4 regions of the Fictibacillus sp. EA-CB0309 genome follow, and region 1 is predicted to be linked to each of the others. Evidence: riboswitches for the same ligand, from Rfam matches in the RefSeq annotation. Region 1 holds a riboswitch; each other region holds the start of a gene.
The links. A riboswitch is a leader RNA that binds a small molecule or an ion and turns the genes downstream of it on or off. The one in region 1 is predicted to bind cyclic di-GMP.
Positions count from the first base shown of each region.

Region 2: another riboswitch for cyclic di-GMP. It lies ahead of ACEWFH_RS03735 (anti-repressor SinI family protein); the one in region 1 lies ahead of abbA (antirepressor AbbA).
Region 3: another riboswitch for cyclic di-GMP. It lies ahead of ACEWFH_RS14770 (hypothetical protein); the one in region 1 lies ahead of abbA (antirepressor AbbA).
Region 4: another riboswitch for cyclic di-GMP. It lies ahead of ACEWFH_RS03355 (hypothetical protein); the one in region 1 lies ahead of abbA (antirepressor AbbA).

Region 1 covers NZ_CP169271.1:1,263,668-1,268,673, reverse strand. Annotated here, with positions in the region: partial or broken gene ACEWFH_RS07035 (ABC transporter permease) at 1-290, shown strand, start outside; gene ytkD (RNA deprotection pyrophosphohydrolase) at 299-778, opposite strand; gene ACEWFH_RS07025 (hypothetical protein) at 880-1,428, opposite strand; gene ACEWFH_RS07020 (hypothetical protein) at 1,850-2,011, opposite strand; gene ACEWFH_RS07015 (hypothetical protein) at 2,227-2,439, shown strand; gene abbA (antirepressor AbbA) at 2,560-2,748, opposite strand; cyclic di-GMP riboswitch class I at 3,072-3,155, opposite strand; gene ACEWFH_RS07005 (Fur-regulated basic protein FbpA) at 3,274-3,462, opposite strand; gene ACEWFH_RS07000 (hypothetical protein) at 3,580-3,744, opposite strand; partial or broken gene ACEWFH_RS06995 (DNA-3-methyladenine glycosylase) at 3,908-4,482, shown strand; gene ACEWFH_RS06990 (hypothetical protein) at 4,479-5,006, opposite strand, start outside.
Region 2 covers NZ_CP169271.1:643,268-648,273, forward strand. Annotated here, with positions in the region: gene ACEWFH_RS03725 (STAS domain-containing protein) at 605-1,651, opposite strand; partial or broken gene ACEWFH_RS03730 (helix-turn-helix domain-containing protein) at 1,845-2,164, opposite strand; gene ACEWFH_RS03735 (anti-repressor SinI family protein) at 2,254-2,397, opposite strand; cyclic di-GMP riboswitch class I at 2,428-2,513, opposite strand; gene ACEWFH_RS03740 (NAD(P)H-dependent flavin oxidoreductase) at 2,722-3,696, shown strand; gene ACEWFH_RS03745 (hypothetical protein) at 3,978-4,349, shown strand; gene ACEWFH_RS03750 (DUF2628 domain-containing protein) at 4,398-4,901, opposite strand.
Region 3 covers NZ_CP169271.1:2,652,689-2,657,694, reverse strand. Annotated here, with positions in the region: gene ACEWFH_RS14790 (STAS domain-containing protein) at 1-538, shown strand, start outside; gene ACEWFH_RS14785 (WYL domain-containing protein) at 634-843, shown strand; gene ACEWFH_RS14780 (YhjD family protein) at 860-1,219, shown strand; partial or broken gene ACEWFH_RS14775 (protein kinase family protein) at 1,317-1,966, shown strand; cyclic di-GMP riboswitch class I at 2,048-2,136, shown strand; gene ACEWFH_RS14770 (hypothetical protein) at 2,337-2,780, shown strand; gene ACEWFH_RS14765 (GGDEF domain-containing protein) at 2,729-3,280, shown strand; gene ACEWFH_RS14760 (GGDEF domain-containing protein) at 3,371-4,444, shown strand; partial or broken gene addB (helicase-exonuclease AddAB subunit AddB) at 4,587-5,006, shown strand, end outside.
Region 4 covers NZ_CP169271.1:576,564-581,569, reverse strand. Annotated here, with positions in the region: gene ACEWFH_RS03360 (alpha-amylase family glycosyl hydrolase) at 1-2,479, opposite strand, end outside; cyclic di-GMP riboswitch class I at 2,710-2,797, shown strand; gene ACEWFH_RS03355 (hypothetical protein) at 2,880-3,104, shown strand; gene ACEWFH_RS03350 (DUF5667 domain-containing protein) at 3,074-4,078, shown strand; gene ACEWFH_RS03345 (hypothetical protein) at 4,231-4,407, opposite strand; gene ACEWFH_RS03340 (GNAT family N-acetyltransferase) at 4,573-5,006, opposite strand, start outside.

The DNA.
Region 1 (5,006 bases):
GATCTTTCGGCGGAAATAAAAAACAGTGCTTTAAGGAGGTTATCCTTCCAGCCTGTTTTCCGAATATCATATCTTCTTTAAAGGTAAATGTAGGGTTATCATGGGTAGGGGTAATCGTAGGCGAGTTTCTAGTCTCAAAACAAGGGTTAGGCTACATGATTATCTATGGTTTCCAAGTCTTTAATTTTACCCTTGTATTAATGAGTCTTCTGATTATTGCTGTAATGGCTACAGTTATGTATCAAGGAGTAGAATTATTAGAACGAAAACTTATAAAGCACCGCACATAATTAAGAAATCAGGCCAGGGAATGTTTGAGTGCGTATTTCATGCTCTCACTCAGAACCTGGTCTTTCATCATAAAACTAAACGATTTATTCGTAGATACATCTTCAGGCAACTCGCTCATTAAAACAGGTCCATTCGTTTCGAAATATCGGTTCTTCAGAAGAATTTTATCTACTGTCGCAACATATATATTCTTAATAATTTTTCCGCCTTTTCCATCCACGTAATATTGGCCGATATATCTAAGATCTGAAACTCTTCCACCGGTTTCTTCAAACACTTCACGAACCGCCGCTTCATCTGCGGTCTCACCAGGCTCTACTTTTCCACCCGGAAATTCAATACCCCGCCTCGGATGCTCTGTTAACAACCATTGATCTTTAAACTTACACAAACACCACACGTGTTTTGGAGTTTCCGAAAAGAGGTGGTCTGAGAACGACAATTGTACAGTGTTGTTATAAAAATCTTTGAACGTTATTATATCCATCACACTACTCCATCTCGACTGTTTCCTTTATTGTAAAGTTCACAACATTTAAAGTCCATTTGTTTTAATCGTGAAAAAACATGGGAAGGGATACCCCATGTTCAATCAACAGATGCAAATGTAATGATCCAATGTCCATCCAAATATTCATATCCTAATGTTATCTCATATGTACCATAGAGATCTGATGTATTCTTCTGATAGACTCGATAAGAAGTATCAGAGAGCTGTTTTATGTTAACAGGTTCATTTTCCTCAAGCCATGGTGGAAGCTCTGTGGGAATAATGTACAATGAACTTTCTCTCTCCTCAAATAAACCATCCGTATAATAAGCAGCTATGTCTTTTGACACAAAATTCATAAGGTAGGTCATATATTCTTCTTTTGTGGAATAATTTAAAACTCTATAGTTTTCATCTGTTTCCTGTTTTAGAGCTTCTATAAAAAGACTTGCTCTTTTCTTCGCAACATCCTCCGTAAAGGCTGGAATCTGTTGACTATTACTACTTTTATTGTTAGCCTCAGCCTTAACTGGTTGGTTGATTATTTCATCCGGAGCACCGGATTTCTCTTGTACGTTCTCTGTAATGTTAGGGACAAATAGAAATGATAGCATAACAGCAAAACAAAGGGCTAGAAAAGCTTTCACGATAATTCACCGCCTGACATTGTTTTCTTACTATAATCTATTCACTGTATTCGTATTTTTAAACCTTTTTTATAAAGGACATACAACACTGTTAGTCCTGAAAGTAGTTGATTTCCACTCCAGGCTGCTCGCTTTCCACGGGGCGTACGGTGAGCCGCTTTGTGCCATTAGGAGTCTCCACCTGCTCGCTCGTCCCGTAGGAGTCTCGCATCCTTACGCTCCAATCAACTTGCAAATGAAGAGAATAAAAAATTCAAAAGAAACAATCCTTTAGCATAAAGCATTTTGAAATCCTAAAGGCACACCTATATTTTATACTTCTAACAGGTTCTTCTTGATTTTTTGCTTTTCTTACCGATTTCATACAATCCAGTTGCTGCCAAGCCTGCAATTCCTCCAGACCACAACCTTAGTTCTGTATTCATACTAGTAAAAGGGAAGCTAGTAAACCGATAAATAACCCAACAAAAAAACTGCAAATCGGTATATATTTTTTCGGAATCGGGAAAGTACGTTTTAAGAGCTCCATCATCGCTGTCACTAAAGGAGCTAATAGTGATGAAAACATGAGTACTTGCTCCAACAGGACCACCCCCTATTTTCTTGCACGACCTTCCTTTTGTGTATCTTAAAGATTCAAGCTTCATAACTTATTTCCTGCCTGACTAAAAAATTACTTTTTGTCCTAAACAGAATGAAACAGCATGCATAAAATAAAGTGCCATGATATTTTTCGATTATTTTATTGAAATGAGTCCATACTAATTGGTAACGAAAGGCAAGACAGGAGTGAGTTTTATGGTAAAAGGCGACGATCTTTTTTTAATACGCTTGGAAGCAAATGAAATCTCTTGGTGGGAGTATGCAAGGAATGTCTCACCCGTATCTAGACCAAAACAATACTTAACGTACTGGTCGTTCTTAAAAAACAGAGGTAAACTTCCTAGAAGAGTTGTAAAAGAAGCAGAATGGCGTATGGAAGCTAGAAGAAAAGGCTTACTTGATACTTAAGATAAAAAAGCAAAAGACCTTTATAGAAGGGCCTTTTGCTTTATTTTTTGGACTGTTAAGCATATTTATTTGATAGAACGACATCCGCTGTCTCGGATTCTGTTTTATCTACTTGAATTGTTAATTATGTAATTTTTTTAACAAACTGTTTAATTTTCGTACTTTTGATTCGTATTCTGGCTTTAACTCATATTCCAGGTCTTTCAATTCTGAATCTACAACCTCATAAGCATATCCCTGACTAAGCAATGCCTCGACTAATAGTTCTTTATCCTCGTCGGTAAGGTTCAATTTTACTTTTCCATTCATTGATAAGCCCCTCTCCTGTATACAACCATTATATCGTGAGGCTTTCATGCGTATCCTTACTAAAAATTTGGAAATTTTATTATGGTCTAGCTAACTCGTAATGACAACCCAGGCAATTGCACCTAATATGATTAGGATATTTGTAAATATATCTAGGATTCGAGAATCTTTTTTCAGCATATTTCCAGTAAAAAATAATAATAGGCATATACAAAAAATGATAGCTAAATAAAAACCAATGGCAGACCATGAAACTAATAACAAGTGATTATCCATTGATATCCCCCTAATATCAGATTTCATAAATCGAAGGATAAGTTTCGTAAGGTAGCTGGCTGGCATATTTCTAGAATGAAGCCCCTATAGCTTTGCGTCCTCACTTTTCAGCGAGTTTGCCTTTATCAAACGATTTATGGCATTTCATCTCGTATTTTGTCGTAAAGACGAGACGTTTTTCCCACTCATAGGGATATTATACCAGAAATAAGCTGTTAAAGCTGGTTATTTTTTTACTATTTTAAAAAATCAGCTAATATGATTTTCTTGATCAATGTATTGAGCATTCTTCCATTCCAACTCTAGTTCACTTAGTGTAAACTCAGTTAAATGTCTGTGATCTTCGTATCCATAAAAACCTTTATGAATTAGATGCTGAATCAATCGCTGTTTACGTCCTTCCACGGCTCTGCGCAGCTGACCTTTATTATGATTCATTTAAATCTTCTCCTTTTTGTTAGCTGTTAATCATTTTAACCAAATAAAAGAAGATTCAAGCCATATAGACAAATAAAAAAGTTCCTCAAAAGAAAGGAACTTTAACGAGAACTGCGTTTAATGCAAGACAGATTTACTCCATTGTTCATAAACAGAATTAGGCGCATTCCAGCACAACCAGGAAACCATCGTTTTAATGCCTTGTTGACTTACTTCCCAATATTCCCAGCGTCTTTTGGAGAGATTCTCATAGATCCCTGTTTGATTTACCCAACCATCCACATTAAACGCCTCCTATTTATTTGCTTTATAAAAACTTCTTGTTACATGCCTTATTTCCTTTTTTTAACGTTTGTAAAACTTCGACAAAAGGAAACATAATACTACAAATCCTATTGTTATTGTACTTACATAAAGCAAAAGTCATACATATGAGGAGAATAAAATGGACTTATTTTGTTTACCTACACTTGATCTTTCAAAAAACTTTTAGGCATGGAACTTATCCATGAAAGTAAAGATGGTTTAGTATCAGGTTATATTGTTGAAACAGAGGCATATTTAGGGCCAGAAGACCGAGCAGCTCACTCATATGGAAATCGGAGAACACCGAGAACAGAAGTTATGTTTCATGAGGCAGGTACGATTTATACCTATTTTATTTATGGAATGCACATATGCTTTAATATCGTTTCAGGGCCATTTAATAAGCCTGAAGCGATATTAATAAGAGCGCTTCAGCCGGTAAAGGGGATGGAGATAATGAGGGAAAGAAGAGCAAAAATTAAAAGTGATCTTCAGCTAACAAACGGGCCTGGCAAGCTTTCTAAAAGTATGGCATTTACTTTATCTGATAATGGAAAAAAACTAAATGAAAGCAACATAAGAATTGAAGAAGGATTTGAAGTAAAAGAAGAACAAATAATCGCAGGTCCTCGAATTGGTATTCATTATGCAGAAGAAGCGATTCATTATCCCTATCGATTTTGGATAAAAAATAACCCTTACGTATCCCGTTAATACGCAGGGTTATTTTCTTTTTCTATCGATACTGCAGCATCTTCATCCTGCATGTAATCAACGTTTACCGATCTGTTCGTTTCTTGCATCCAAGCTAGGTGGTAGTAGGTCTGTTTCTTTATTGATACATATTTAGTTTGCATGATGAAAAGCCAAACAAGTACAAACAAAGTTGTTTTTAATACATTTTCAGCAGTGAGCTGGACAGCCTCAATGGGCAGGACGTCAACAGCAATACTTGAGATTAAACCTAAAAATAAGGCCGCCAATATAAACAAAGGCTGGTTTGTACGTAAAAATTTCAAACGTTGCTGCAGATAGGTTTGAACATAGAAACGTTCTTGCGTATTGAATTGAAGATATCGGCTTTTGGCTGACTTTGCGTTAGGTATCAAACCCTTAGATCGATCACTCTGCCAAAGCGATTTTAAGAATAAGGTAAATTCAATATCTTGAGATGATTCAACAACCATTTTTCGATGTATAAAATTATGTGCCTGATAAAAGGTGATTCCATTAATAAT
Region 2 (5,006 bases), 620 kb from region 1:
TATATCAAAGGAATTTTGGGGAACAAAAAGTAATTGAATTTCCACTTGAGTGAGCTATTACTGCACCCTTTTTCAAAAATATGTTTTCTTAACTTTAAGGCTTATTCTTAAATTAAAGATAGTAGCCCGACTTGGGCTACTATCTAAGGCTTTCATCCTAGAACAAGATTCTTGCCCAAGGATCGCAGCAGCAATGATGCTTCTTCTTTTTAACTTTCTTGCACTTCAAGACATGAGAGCTTGAAGAAGAAGAAGAGGATGAAGATGAAGAAGATTCACACTTGTGATCGTGCTTTTTCTCTTCTTTCTTCCACTTCTTTTCTTCCTTATGCTTGCAGTGGTCGAAGTTACCGCATTTGTAACACATTAAAAATTCACCTCGCAAATTGATACCGATTTCCATTTTGGCTTCGGTTTCTGTATATCATATGTACGTGAAGACAAGTTGCTTAGACGAATGTTGGGGTTTGAAAGAAATTGGGGTCTGGCCCCAAACAAATACAAAAACTTCAATTATGTTCTTTCCACAAATACACAGAGCTATCACCAAAAAAACCACAAAAAAAGCCACGCCGTAGCAATCACGGCGTGGCTTTACCTATATTTATGGGGTGTTGGGATATTGGATAAACATTCCTTCTTTTGCAAATGCAAAATGAATGGCGTGTTTCAGGTTTCTGAAATATGTACTTTCTCCAATGGAGTATTGATGTTTTGTTACTTCTATACTCAACTCTGGTGAGATACCCACTAACAACGTCTCCATACCGAACAATCGGGCAGAGGATACGAGCTTATTCAGCATATCCACCATCTCTGAATCTATCGATTTTATACCGGTTAAATCCAGAATCACAAATTTAGCACGATGCTGCGGTAGAGAAGTAAGAGTATGTTCAAGCATATCTTTGGAACGCAATTCATTATATTTACCGATCAGAGGAATTACCACAATGTTATCGGTTACTGGAATAATAGGCGAAGAAATCTCGCGGATTAGATCAGTTAACTCTCGTGTGCGATTTTCAACCATCGCCTCGAGTTTTACAATTTCATTTTGTTCTTCACGCTGAACGAGTTCGCGAATATTATCTTTTGGCGTAATAGTTGACTCTGTAATTCGCATTTTTAGAAAATCAGAGGGAAGATCATGCTCGATCACTTCGAACCACATGTTTGTATCTAACAGACCTGTAAATACACCAGCCCAATGTCCAGGTAAGAAGCGGCCCATCCGATTGCTGTTTTGCGCCTTCTTCACTTTTGTTTCCCAACCATTAGAGATGGTAATAACAGCTTCTTTCTTTTCCAGATCTACATCAATAAACGTTTTTCCCCAACCAGCATTTGCATATATGTTCGGTAGAGCTTCAATAGACTGTTCTATGTTACCGATTGAGTTTTTATAAAAATCGCTTACGACGAGTCCTGTACGATATCCAGCCGTTTCAAAAACAAGGTCAGCCGTTCCTTCTCCTGTAATCTCTTCAATTGAATCCAGAAATACCTTAAACGCTGAATCGGTCCAAAACATCATGACGTCTGCGCCTTCAAATTGAAAGATACCTTTTGCTGTGTCCCAATGAAAAGATGAACCATTAACATCAATACTTGTTTGAGATTCTAATAATTCATTCGGCGTATGATTCATAGACAAATCCTCCATAGGCTAAAAAATAATAGACACCCAATTCATTTACCCTATTTAAATAATCATGAAACATATATTTTTCGACAAAGGGGTCTGACCCCAAACAAAGACAAATCTCTCTTTTGTCCATCCTACGAAGACAACCGATTAAATACATTAATACACGTAAAAACCACCCGATCATCTCGGGTGGTTAGTTTTGCTTGTTTTTCCATTTATTAAATTCTAAGAACTCTTTAAACTGCTCTTTGCTTACACCAGATCCCATGGCTTCTTTTACAAGATCCGCCCATTCTTGGTCTAAGTTTTTAGTGTCAACTTCAGGTTTTATCAAGTGGTCAACTGAAATATTCAAAACATCTGCAATCTTTTCCAGGAGCTGAATAGAAGGATTTTGTTGAATATTTCGTTCAAGTGCACTTATATATGATTTTGCTACCCCGCTTTATCAGCTAAAGCTGTAATGGAGAGCCCTTTTTCAGTGCGGTATTTTTTTACGCGTTCACCAATCATCATTTGCAATCCCCATTTAAGTAGTAATTTGCCTTTATTATATCTTTCTACATTAGGGAAGTAAATAAATTCTGTGACCTGTTTACTACTTAATTTCCTTGTAACTGATATTCATCCAAAGCTAATTGGGGATTCTTTAAAAAACTCATAATTTCTTCTTTAGTGAAACCCTGATCTCTCGCTTCTTTCATTAATTCAATCCACTCGTGATCTAACGCTAAAGTATTCTCCACTAAAAAATCCCTCCAGAAAGTATGTATTGTCCAGGTAACCCGGCGATCATAGCTAAATAGCTTTAGATCCGTGGCTTTGCGCCCATTTCTTTCGAATATGTTTGCCCTTGACTGAAGGATCATTAGGTATAAGTCCCTAACACTAATTGATTATATACAAGCCAATAAGAAAATGTTGTCAGAAAATGACTGTAATAAAAATGTAATATTAGAAAAGCATTTCTACCCCTACAAAAATGTTTTAGAGGATTGGAAAGGGATATGTGGAAGTTTTACATATAAAAAAACTGCTAACAATAAATTTTTTTGAAAGGATGAAGAAGTTTGTCTAATAAATTACCACTAAGTTTGTCGAATCACCTATGTTTACCTGTGATCAACGCCCCAATGTTTTTAGTTTCAAGTCCTGATATGGTTATTGAAAGCTGTAAGAACGGAATTATAGGCACGTTTCCATTATTAAATGCACGTACCTCTGAGCTATTAGAAAACTGGATGAAGCATATTTCAGAAGAACTCCACAAATCACAAACAGAAAATCCAACTGCTAAAATAGCACCTTGGGGAGTAAACTTAATCGTTCACCGTACCAATAAACGATTTGAAGAAGACTTAGAGCTCATTAAAAAGTATGAGCCACCTGTCGTTATTACGTCATTAGGGAATCCGAGTGATGTAGCTAAAATTGTTCACGAATATGGTGGTCTTGTGTTTTCAGACGTAATCTCCCTAGATCACGCTCGAAAAGCAGCAAAAACAGGCATCGACGGGTTGATCTTAGTCTGTAGCGGTGCTGGAGGCCATGGTGGTACATTAAATCCGTTTGCATTCTTAAAAGCCGTAAAAGAATTCTGGGATGGTATAACGATTCTAGCAGGAGCCATTTCTACTGGTGAAGAGATACTTGCAGGGAAAATTCTTGGAGCGGATCTCGTATATATGGGCACCCGTTTTATTGCGACACAAGAATCATCCGCCAGTGAAGAGTACCGTCAGATGTTAATTGACTCAACAATTGAGGATCTTGTTTATACAGACGCGATAAGCGGAATAAAAGGTAATTACCTGCTCCCATCATTACAAAAAGCAGGATTTGATATAGAAAACTTGATGAAAAAGGATTCTGTAGACCTTTCATTCTCAGAGTCTAAAGCAAAAGCATGGAAAGATATCTGGTCGGCTGGACAGGGAGTAGGAAGCGTTAAGAAAATTTCTACAATAAAAGAAGTTGTTGATGAACTAAAAGCTGAATATCAAAAAGCATTAACTACAAAAGAAGCGATTAGCACAATTAAGTAAAGGTTCTTTACAACTGAATCCCCCAAATCCACTGTTTATAAACGTGGATTTGGGGGATTTTTATATTGTATTTCTGAGGTGAACAAAATTAATGAATTTGTATTTGTATGGGGTCAGACCCCTTGTGAAGAAACTAGCAAATCACAAAAGCAAAGGAAAAAGAGGAGTACACACAAACAGGGCGAAAGTATAAGTAATATCTTTATGTAAATAAAACATGTAAACTAGACGAAATATCAATAGAAACAATAAATAATTAAATACTAAACGGAGGTGTTACCATGAATTTATTCTCATCCATTACCGAAGAAAGTTTTGACTACTTAATACGTGATTATGGATTTTCTGAACCGGTCGATACAGATGGGAGTTGGAAGACAACCTTCTTATATGCCAATGACCAACTTGAAATTGAAATAGAACTGAATTATCGGGATATGGATACGTTTGTATTCATGAGAAGGTTAGAACGTAAGGCAGAAGAGTGCTCAGATCGCATGCAGTTAGAAGAAATTATTAATGTAGAGCCAGTAAAAAGTAACGGAGATCAAACAACGATTGAACAGTTTGAAGAGGGAATCATCAAAAAGGCTGCATTATTAAAAAGCAACCTGGATCAGATCATCAATAAAACAGAGATAATATTCTCTTAAGTAGTGAAAGAGATAACGCCAAAAACATGGGGTTATCTCTTTTTTTAGTTATGAAAAACTGGTCATAAGAGTAACAATTGCGATATACCCAATAAACATTAGGAATGCTAAAAACACACCCATACGGCTTGTTCCTCCACGTTTGCGAATTTCGTGCATTTTTTCTTTTTCTCCTAAAGACAGTTGATTAATCTCGTTTATTTGTTTTTGGGCATGTCTTTTATAAAGGAGATTGCCACCAACTCCTAATGAGCCTGATAATGCGAATCCTAATGATCTGTCGATCGTAGAGCCTTCTATACCGAGTAATAAAACGATAATATCAATTGCTAGAAAAGCTAAAATAATAAAAAGTATGGGCTTAAACATCTTTCTGTAGCCGAGCCATAAAAATGTGAGGAAAAAAGCAGCCCAGTTCCAGCTGTTGTCTTTTTGCCATTTTTTCAAGTAAAATTCCTTTTTCTTTTCCCCTACAAATTCTTCAAGCTCCTCACTTACCCCTACATTACTCGTTAATGATTTAGAATCTGTATACCCTGTTTGAAAGTCCAATTTACATCTCCTTTCATTTTTCACGATAAAATCTACTAAATCACAAGTAATATTCCATAATATAGAAAATGATAAACTTGTTTTCGATAGAATTCTTTTAATTTC
Region 3 (5,006 bases), 1.4 Mb from region 1:
GCTTTGGGAGTTTATTCGAAACGAAATTAACAATGAAAAGTTTGCAGTGGAGACTGTTTTAAAAGCAGCATCAATCATTGATCCGTTCTTAGATGAAACCGTGCATGCTTTTAGTGTAGCTTATGTAGAAAACAATAACCGAGTACTCGGATTGGCCCGAGAAGCCATTGAAGAACTCTCTGTTCCAGTTGTTAGATTGACGAGATCGGTCGCCGTTCTTCCTCTTGTTGGAACGATTGATACTCACCGATCTAAATTAATTATGGAAACATCACTTCAGAAATGTATGGAACTAGAGGTTGAGCACCTATTTATCGATCTTTCTGGAGTTCCAGTCATCGATACGATGGTGGCTCATAACTTATTCAAAGTGATTAATTCGCTTAAGCTCCTAGGTGTAAAGGTAACGTTAAGCGGTATGCGGCCTGAATTAGCCCAGACGGTCGTTTCCCTGGGAATCAGTTTTGAAGGATTTTCCATTGCGGGTAATTTGTATCAAGAACTAGAGGCGATGGGAATTGGTCTCCAAACCAAGTAGATATCAAGAATACCTATCTTATTTAGATAGGTATTTTTTTCTTGTATTAAAAGAACGTTTGTTCGCATATAATAAATAAAAAAGGAGGTTGCTTCATGACTAACATGTTAATGAGATGCATCCAAGAAAGAGCTGCGGTTGAGATGATTTATCTTTCGCGAAAAGGAGATATCTCTCATCGATTGGTAATTCCATACTCTTTCGATGGGGACATGATTAAAGGCTACTGTTCAGTTAGAAAAGAAATCCGGACTTTTCAATTAAGGAATATTCTATCTGTACAATTTCGTTTTTTGCCTTCTTAAGATTGGGGGAATAGTCGTGCAATATGGAAGCGAAGAAGAGCGTTCGCTCATTGAGAAATTTGTGATGTATCCGATTTTACTCTCAGTGTTTAATCGGGACCTCCAAATTATTAACGGCTCTCCATTTAAATTGAGACAGCCATACGTCGCATTAATTGAACAAATTATGAATCAAATTAGTAAAGATTTATATGATGTAAGAGTTGAACTGCGAAAAAGAAGAATAAAGGTGATGGATGGACGGCGTGAAGCAGATATTACTGAATATGAGATCTTCATTAGAGGCTATCGTGAAATAATGCGGTTCCCAAACGTTCATTTGAAAAACAAAGCAGAAACGCTTATGCTGTCATATCTTCACGTGGCAGCGGAATAAGTCAGGAAGGCATTCAGGTTTCCTTTTTAATGCCAACTGTATACAATGAATGCAGAAACATATGATGATAGTAAATCATTAGAAATTGAGGAACCGAATGGAACACTTTATTCAGCTTGCCAGACAATTGAACAGAGAGATCATGATTGAAAGCCAAAGTCCGTTTGATCCAGTATGTCCGGTAAATACACCGCATCCTTGGCAAATGCTAGGCTGCGGAAATTATGCGGCTGTTTTTTTCATCCTGAATATCCTGCTTATGTCGTGAAAATTTATGGCAGGGACGAACACGGTCTGCTGGATGAGAAGAAAGTATACGAACGATTAGGCGATCATCCCGGGTTTTCTGTTTGTTATTATACGGAAAGCAGGTTCTTGATTTTAAAACGAATCCAGGGTATTACGCTTTATGACTGTGTGCATAAAGGAATCAAAATACCTGAGCATGTGATCTATGACATTGATAATGCATTGAGATATGCAAGGGAAAAAGGATTACAGCCTAGTGATGTACACGGAAAGAATGTGATGATCTCGGGTAATAGAGGAATTATTGTGGATGTATCTGATTTTTATAAAAGGGAAGATTGCCGTAAGTGGGAAGACTTGCGTAAAGCATACTTTACTTTTTACAAAAAGACTCTCTACTATTTACCTGTAAAAATTCCTTATTTTGTTTTAAATTTTGTGCGCGTAGGGTATAGGTACTATAGAAAGTTAAAAATATCCAAAAATAAAGACGGTTAATAATAGGATAATATACCTATGTAAAACATTGGCACAAATTACCTATATAGGATATAATATCTATAAATCAATAGAAACCTTTGTTATTAAGGGCAAACCAGTTGAAAAGCTGGGACGCAAAGCTATGGGCCTAAAGTATGGTAAACATGCAATGGCAGCCGGTTGCCAAAGGGAAGCGGATTAATGTTTTGATAGCTAGGAATCGAGGAAGTGTGTTTCATAAGGGCTAGTATTTTATTTTAAATACTTGAGCATCTTAGGAACGAAACTGACAAAGAGATTCGACGCTTATCAAACATTATAAAAGCCATTCCCTTTTCGGGTAATGGCTTTTTGTATGTAATTTTTCAGGATTTGAGGGGTTGCAGAAATGGAAAACTTCCAACTAGACTTGCGCACACTCAAAAGAAACTTGTTTACAAGATTTATGAAGTCTATTCCAACCATGATACATACTCACAAAGAGCATCTCAGACAACATGATGACTTTCATACGTTTCTAAACGGTTTTGTTGAGCAATACGAAAAGATATTAGTGAAGTTTTTACGGGGAATTACTCATGCGGTTTTTCTTCCGGAAGAACGTTTTGAATTATTCTTGAAGCAAGCTGAGCAAAAAGCTTTTCGGTCTGGAATTCATTTTTTGAGACATCAGCGAATTCCGCATCAGTCTCTTGCTTGCTTTACTACCAGCATCAGTGAATCTGTGCTGCAGCAAGTAAAAAAGAAACGAAGAATGAATCGCTTTTTGTTCAACTTTTCATGCTGGACAGGTGGAACCGTATATCGCATCGATCCGTTACTGGATTCTTAAGTGGTTTTTCAGCAGAGCAATTTAAAGATTTAAAAGAAATTAGTATCCGTGATCCGTTGACCAACCTTTATAACCGTCGTTATTTCTATGACTGTTTAGAAAAAGAGCTGGAGAAAGCACACAAACTTAAACTGCCGCTAACACTTGTTATGTTTGATATTAATAATTTCAAACTAATAAATGATGAGTATGGTCATCATGCAGGAGATGAAATTCTTCAGCAAATCGCTGAGCTTTCTAAACGCTTAAAACTGTTTTCCGGATTCAGATTTGGAGGAGATGAATTTGTCTTTCTTCTGCCGGGAATTACAGAAGCGGAAGCATATATCCTTGTGGAAAAAATGGAGAGTCAATTGATGGGTTGGAACAAATCGATCTCACTCGCTTACGGTGCGATAGAACTTCTTTCCGATGCATGTGAAAACATTGATTATTACCTTCAGCTGGCTGATGAACGGATGTATACCAACAAACGAGAAGTCAAAACGTGTGAAACGTAAAGATGGAATGAGAAAAATTGATTTATGTAAAATACAGGAACCGTGTGCTATAATTTCCTAATATAGCATAGCGCGAAGGAAGATGACTACATGAGAGAATTGTTTGTAATAACTGAACACAGATCTGAAAACATATCTTCTTTATTGCGGTGGTTCTTTTTAGTTCTTTGCATCCCTATCTTTTACTATACTCCTATTTCAAATGTATTGAACTATGAAACAGATACGTTCCCAATCCTTTTGGCGATTGGAATACTATACATGACGTCAACGCAGATCGTATTACATAAGTGTCATGAAAAATCCGCGTACTACCGCTTTTTTACAAGGGGCGGCATCGTTTTTGACTATATTGCTTATGTTTGGCTGATGCAGCTATCTGGAGGAGCAGAGAGTCCGTTTGTTTCTGTCGGTTATTTGATTGTTATCCATGCGGCCCTCTATTGGAGATTAAAAGGTGCATTTTTGTTAGGATTAGCAAGTTTTAGTGCCATACTGTTCTTTTTTATAAGAGACGGTGGCTATCAAGATACTATGGTTTCCTTTGACTTTTTTATGAAGAGCTGTTTTTTATGGCTGATCGCATTATACGGAGGTATCATCGCATCTAAAGAAAGACAACACTATCTTGAGAAGAACATGTATCAGCTTCAATCTGAACAAGACTATTTAACTGGGTTGCTTAACCACAGAAAGTTCCAAGAAGATGTATTAGAAAAAACAAAACAAAATAAGCCCTTTACTCTTGTACTTTGTGACATTGACCGGTTCAAAAATTTTAACGATCAGCATGGACACTTAATTGGAGATGAAGTACTGAAACTCGTGGGATCAACATTCAAACGGTATATCTCTTTAAAAGACGGAGAAGCTTATCGGTATGGCGGAGAAGAATTTGCTTGGATTCTACATACAGCTAGCGAAACTGAAGTGAAAAGGATGATTGAATCCGTCAACAGTCATTTAAAGCGATTTCCATATACAATTGAAAACGAGCCGTTACCAATCACTTTGAGTTACGGAATAGCCATTTATTCATCTGGCGAAAAACCTGCTCAAATAATCCAAAGGGCGGACATGCTATTATATGAAGCGAAGTCAGCAGGAAGAAACACATTGAAACTTGATACGATCAAAATCGAGGAAAATCAGCTAATGATGTAGCGGTTTTCCTTTTTTTATATTAAGAGCTATCCTTTAAATACCAGCTGTATGTGCTCGTTTTTAAGTATACTTGCCTTTGCCGTCTTACTAGATTATGAGATAATAGAAACAGAATTTATGCGCGGAACAGGGGATGAACATAATGAGTTTGCAATATATCTTGGGACGATCCGGCAGCGGAAAGTCCCACTCTGTCTTTATGGAGATTCAAAGAAAACTTAAAGAAAATCCATCCGGAAATCCGATCATCTATCTCGTGCCAGATCAGATGACCTTTCAATCAGAATACAAGCTTGCATCGACTCCCGGATTATCAGGAATGATGCGTGCGCAAGTGTTTAGTTTTTCAAGACTAGCTTGGCGTGTTCTTGGTGAGACCGGGGGCATGACAAGAATGCATATTACCTCGACAGGCATAAGAATGATGCTTCGGAAAATCGTTGAACACAAAAAAGAAGAACTGAAAATTTTCAGGAAAGCATCAGAACAAAGCGGATTTTACGAACTGCTTGAGTTGATGACAACAGAGCTGAAACGTTATTGTGTGAGTTCAGAAGACCTT
Region 4 (5,006 bases), 690 kb from region 1:
TCACTAAGTCTTTATCTTCAGAGCCCCACGGATATGTTCTGCGGTCATCTGGATCTTTAGAGCCCGTAACTCCCGCTTCATCTCCGTAATAAACCGTCGGTGCGCCTGCATAGCCCATCTGTAAGATAGCTGCAAGCTTCAGACGTTTCACACCTAACTCATGATCGTATTTAGGATCAAGTTCAGCACGCTCGTAGGAATCTGTTCCGTTTCCAAGGATAAATGCCACACGTGGCGTGTCATGTGATCCCATCAAGTTCATTAGTGCGTAGAATGCTTCTTGCGGATAATCTTCAAATACAGCGTTCAGCTGATTTTCTGCGCCTTCCGCGTTACCGTTCTTTAGGTAATCGATCATCGCACCGCGGAATCGGTAGTTCATAACAGAGTCATAAAGATCGCCAAGGAAGTATTCAGACGCATCATCCCAAATTTCACCTAAGATAAGCGGATCTTCTTTCTTGCCTTCTTTTAACTCATTTCGGAACTCTCTCCAAAACTCGGTATCTACTTCGTTCGCAACATCCAGACGCCAGCCTGATGCACCGCGGTCAAGCCAGGATTTCGCCGCAGAATCTTCGTCATACATGATGTAATCTGCGAACGGTTTGTTGTTTAGTTCTGAATCATAGTCCACAGCTTCACCTGGAATTGATTTGATCTCAGGTAGTGAGTCAAAGCCCCACCATGCTTGGTATTTGTACACACCGTTCACTTTTTCGTTCTCGATGTTAAACCAGTTGTGGAAGCCATATGTGCTGAACTTTTGGCCTTCTTCAGTGAATTTCGCTTCCGTTTGTTTTTTCGCTTCTTCTTCTGTTAAGCCTTGGGTGCTCATCAGATCATAGATGCTTGCCCAATATTCGTAAGCACCGACCGTGTCGTATTTACCGTATCGGTCAAAATAGATCGAGTCGTCTCCAACATGGTTGAACACGCCATCTAGAATCAAATGCATCTTGCGTTTTTTCAATTCTTTTGTGAAGGCTTTAAATTCTTCAGGTGTTCCAAACATCGGGTCCATCGCTTTGTAGTCAGTCGCATCGTATTTGTGGTTGGATGCAGCATGTGCGACCGGGTTTAGGTAAAGCGTATTTACGCCAAGTGACTCGATGTAGTCTAGTTTCTTCTGAATGCCGGCAATGTCACCGCCAAAGAAATCGTTCGACCAGATTTCGTCGCCTGTGTACCCTTCTGTTTCAGCTTGGCGCGGGTTATCTGGCAGCTCACTCCAATCTTGGTGCTCGATCGGTTCTGTTCCACGTGCTGTTGTTTTGGCTGTATCATTTTTCTTGTTTCCGTTATAAAAACGGTCCGGGAAAATCTGATAAACGACAGATTCTTTCATCCAGTCAGGTGTTTTATAAGACGGATCGTAAACGGTCATTTGGAAAAGTCCAGCGTTCGTATCAGATGCTGCTCCTTTTCCGCCTTCTCCTGTATCTTCACCGTACTCTTTTACCGCATCTCCATCGCGCGCAGTAAATTTGTATCCGTAAACGCCTTTTTCCTCAGGAGTTACAGTCGCTTCCCAAAGCTCGATCTCTTCACCATTAACAGTTGTCCAGCCCGCATTCTCCATATCTTTTACAGTCGTAGAGCCAGAGTTATAGTTGCGAAGGTAAAGTTTTGCTCCAGTCAGGTCGCCTTTTTTCGTTTGAAGGCGCAGTGTTACGTCTTGTCCTGCTTTGATCGCTCCAAACGGCGCACGGAATGCTTCGTTCCAAGTGTCATGGAAAAGCTTGCCCGCGTTCACGCTGCCATCCGGCAATCCAGCGTCATAGTTTGTGTACACTTCTTTTGTGTCGTGGTTGTAAAAGAACGTGATTTCAGCGTCTTTAATAACGTTCAGTTTGAAGTCGCTCGCTGGGTATGCAGCTGCGTCCCAGTTGTTACCGAGCACGATCTTAAAAGCATGCTTCCCTTTTGGTACTTGTGCAGTGAACGTGTAGATGTTGTCACCGTCTTCGTCTTGTAAAAGGGCTGTTGATTCTCCAGGCGCCCACTCGCCACCCGCACCAATATCAGGCTGAATGTCACCAACGATTCGTGGTGTTTGTTCGGCCGGAAGTGGTTCTGGAATCGTAACTTTGTGCGTCGTGTCATCGTACACAAACGTGAATTCTTTTTCAGCGTCGACAGTCAGTTTGTAGTTGTCGCCGCCCTGTTTTCCGTCGACTCCATAGTTCTCGTCCCATGAGCCGTTGATCGCAATTTTGTACTCATAGTTACCAGCAGGAAGTTTTCCAGTGAGCTTGTACTTTCCGTTTGGTTGAAGTTCCATTTTCGTGGCTGTGTCTGCTGGGTTCCAGTCAGCTGCTCCTCCTAGTTCATTTTGAAGATCTCCAACAAGTGTAACTGTGCGCTCTTGCGCTTTTGTTGAAGCTGGTTGTATAAGCAATGTAGATGCAAACGTTTGCAAAATCATTGTAAAAAGTAATAGCCATGAAACCGCATAGCGTGATTTCGTTTTCCTCACTTCATTTCCCCCTTTTAATGGTGTGCAAATTAGTGAAAGCGTTTGCACAAATATGTTTAAGACAACGCTTTCATTTCCTTTATTATGTCATGTTTTCTTTTATTGGAAAATAAGTCATTCGGCTGATAAAACTGTTTATAAATAGGTATTTTTTCTTATTTCCCAATAGAATCTTTATAACTCACTCTTCTAGCCGATATAAAGCATGCATTACGAATACCGGAAACATAAAAGGAAAAAGGCAAACCTATGGAAACATAGCGACGCAAAGCTAAAGGGGCTTCTACACACATCGTGTAATGCCAGCCAGCTGCCGTTTTTCGGAGCACACTCCGCCAAACGGCATGAGTGTGTCTTTTTATTGTTTTCCAATTCTTTAAATAAGAAAGGGAGAATGAAAGTGAAGAAGATTTTAAGTTCATTTTTAGCGTTAGGACTTGCAACAACTGGGTTTGGCCCGTCCGTTTTTGCAAACACGGGAGCTGGAACACCTGTGGAGGAGCCCGCTGATGACACGCAGACAGAGGAAGTAACTGAGACGACACCACCAGAAACGACAGATGAAAGTGCATCAGACGATTCGGTGACAGAGAAGTGCCTACGCAAGAAGAAGCACCAGAACTAGTACCTGGAAATTTCTTTTATTTTATAAAAATCATGATGGAGAAAATGCAGCTTGCTGTAACGACAGATGACTATAAAGAAGCAAGACTTTTAGCTGATTTTGCTGCTGAACGTATTAAGGAGGCAAATGTCCTTTTACAAGAAGGGGATGTTGAAGGCGCAACAAAGCTTTTAGAAGAAGCGATTGCTCAGCAAGCAAAAGCTGTTGAAATAGAGGAAGGAGCTTCTGAAGAAGATACAGCTGAGGAAATTACCGGAGAGGTACCAGCCGAGGACTCTGATGAAGAAGGAACAGAAGACGTAACAACCGGTGAGGAAGAAGCTGCAGAGGAAGAAGACACTGCTACTGAGCTTGAGAAAAAGTTATTCCAAAACATCGTTGCGTTAATGACAGCTCTTGAAAAGATTGATAATCCAAAAGCGCAAGAAGCACTTTCGAAAAATATTGCAAAAGCGTTTGGAAAGCTTGAAAAGAAAATAGCAAAACTTGAGAAGAAACAGAAACAAGAGGAGGATGAGTCCACTGAGGATGAAGATCCTTCAACTGAAACGGAAGAGCAAGAAGCTGAGGAGCCTGTCGCGGCAGATCCTGTAGTGGATGGACCGGCTGATGACACAACAGAAGCTGTTGAAGACCATCCCTCAGTAACTGCCGTACCTGTAAAAGAAAAGCAAACTAAGCAGCCGCCTGTTGTTCCCGCACCAAAAAAAGAACAGCCGAAGAAAGAACAGACTAAGCCAGCGAAAGAACAACCTAAAAAAGATAATGTGAAGAAAGAGACTCCTCCTTTAAAGGAACAGCCAAAGAAAGAAGAACCAAAGAAAGAGCAACCTAAAAAAGAAGAAGCTAAGAATGAAGATCGCGGAAAAAAAGATAATCATAAAGAAGAAAAAGGCAATGATGACCGTAAAAATGACCGTGAAGAAAGTGAAAAAGAAAAGGATAAAGAGGATAAAGGTAAAAATAAAGAATAATAATACTCCCTGCCGAAATGTTCGGCAGGTTTTTTTACGTAAACACACGTTAGAGTTTCAATAACACAAGATTCCATTACAGCAACCTCAGTTACCCAAAAAATAAAAACCGGGTCCTCTCTGGTAGGTAGAGGCCCGGCACATACTCTATCTTATTCAGCTGACTCTTCCGTTGATTCCTCATCTGTAGAAGTTTCTTCGTCTTGTGTGTCAGTTTCTTCTGTGTTTGTTTGTTCCTCAGTGTTCGTGTCTTCCGCGTTGTTACATGCAGTGATCAAGAAAATTGCCAAAAGAGATGCTCCGATTTTAGCCATAAACGTTTTGCTCATTTCAAAATTGCTCCCTTCGGATATTCATTTTGATTTTTTGCATGAGTATGGGATTTCTTTGTCCCTGTTCAGAATATATCATGAAAAAAACCCGAAAAGACGCAATTTACCAAGTCATAACCAACACTTTACAATTCTAAAATCACCTTTATATTAGCTTAATAATTATAGATCATAATGGAGCACATATTGAGGACCCACAGGACCCTGTTTGACTTGACCGCGATCTACAAATCCTGCTTTTTCGTAGAGCTTTTTAGCCGGTTCATTCTTAAAGTTCACCGCTAGGATGAGTTCGTCCACCTCAGGAAAGTTCGCTGCGACGAACTTAGGTAGCTGCAGCATCGCATCCTTCGCATACCCTTTTCCTTGCTCAGGGTGATTGATGGATAACGCGCGAATCACCATTGCATTTGGGTTTGCGGTAAAATCTCGAATGTTCTCGCCCGTATGTAAAACGAAAAAGCCGACTGTTTTGCCGAATGCTTCAATTACAACTGGATTCCTTTCCTGATCTTCTTCACACTTTTGTAAAGCGTCACTTGGCATTGCCGTAAACTTCTCCTGATCTTCAGGCAGATAGAATGCGTCCAGAACTT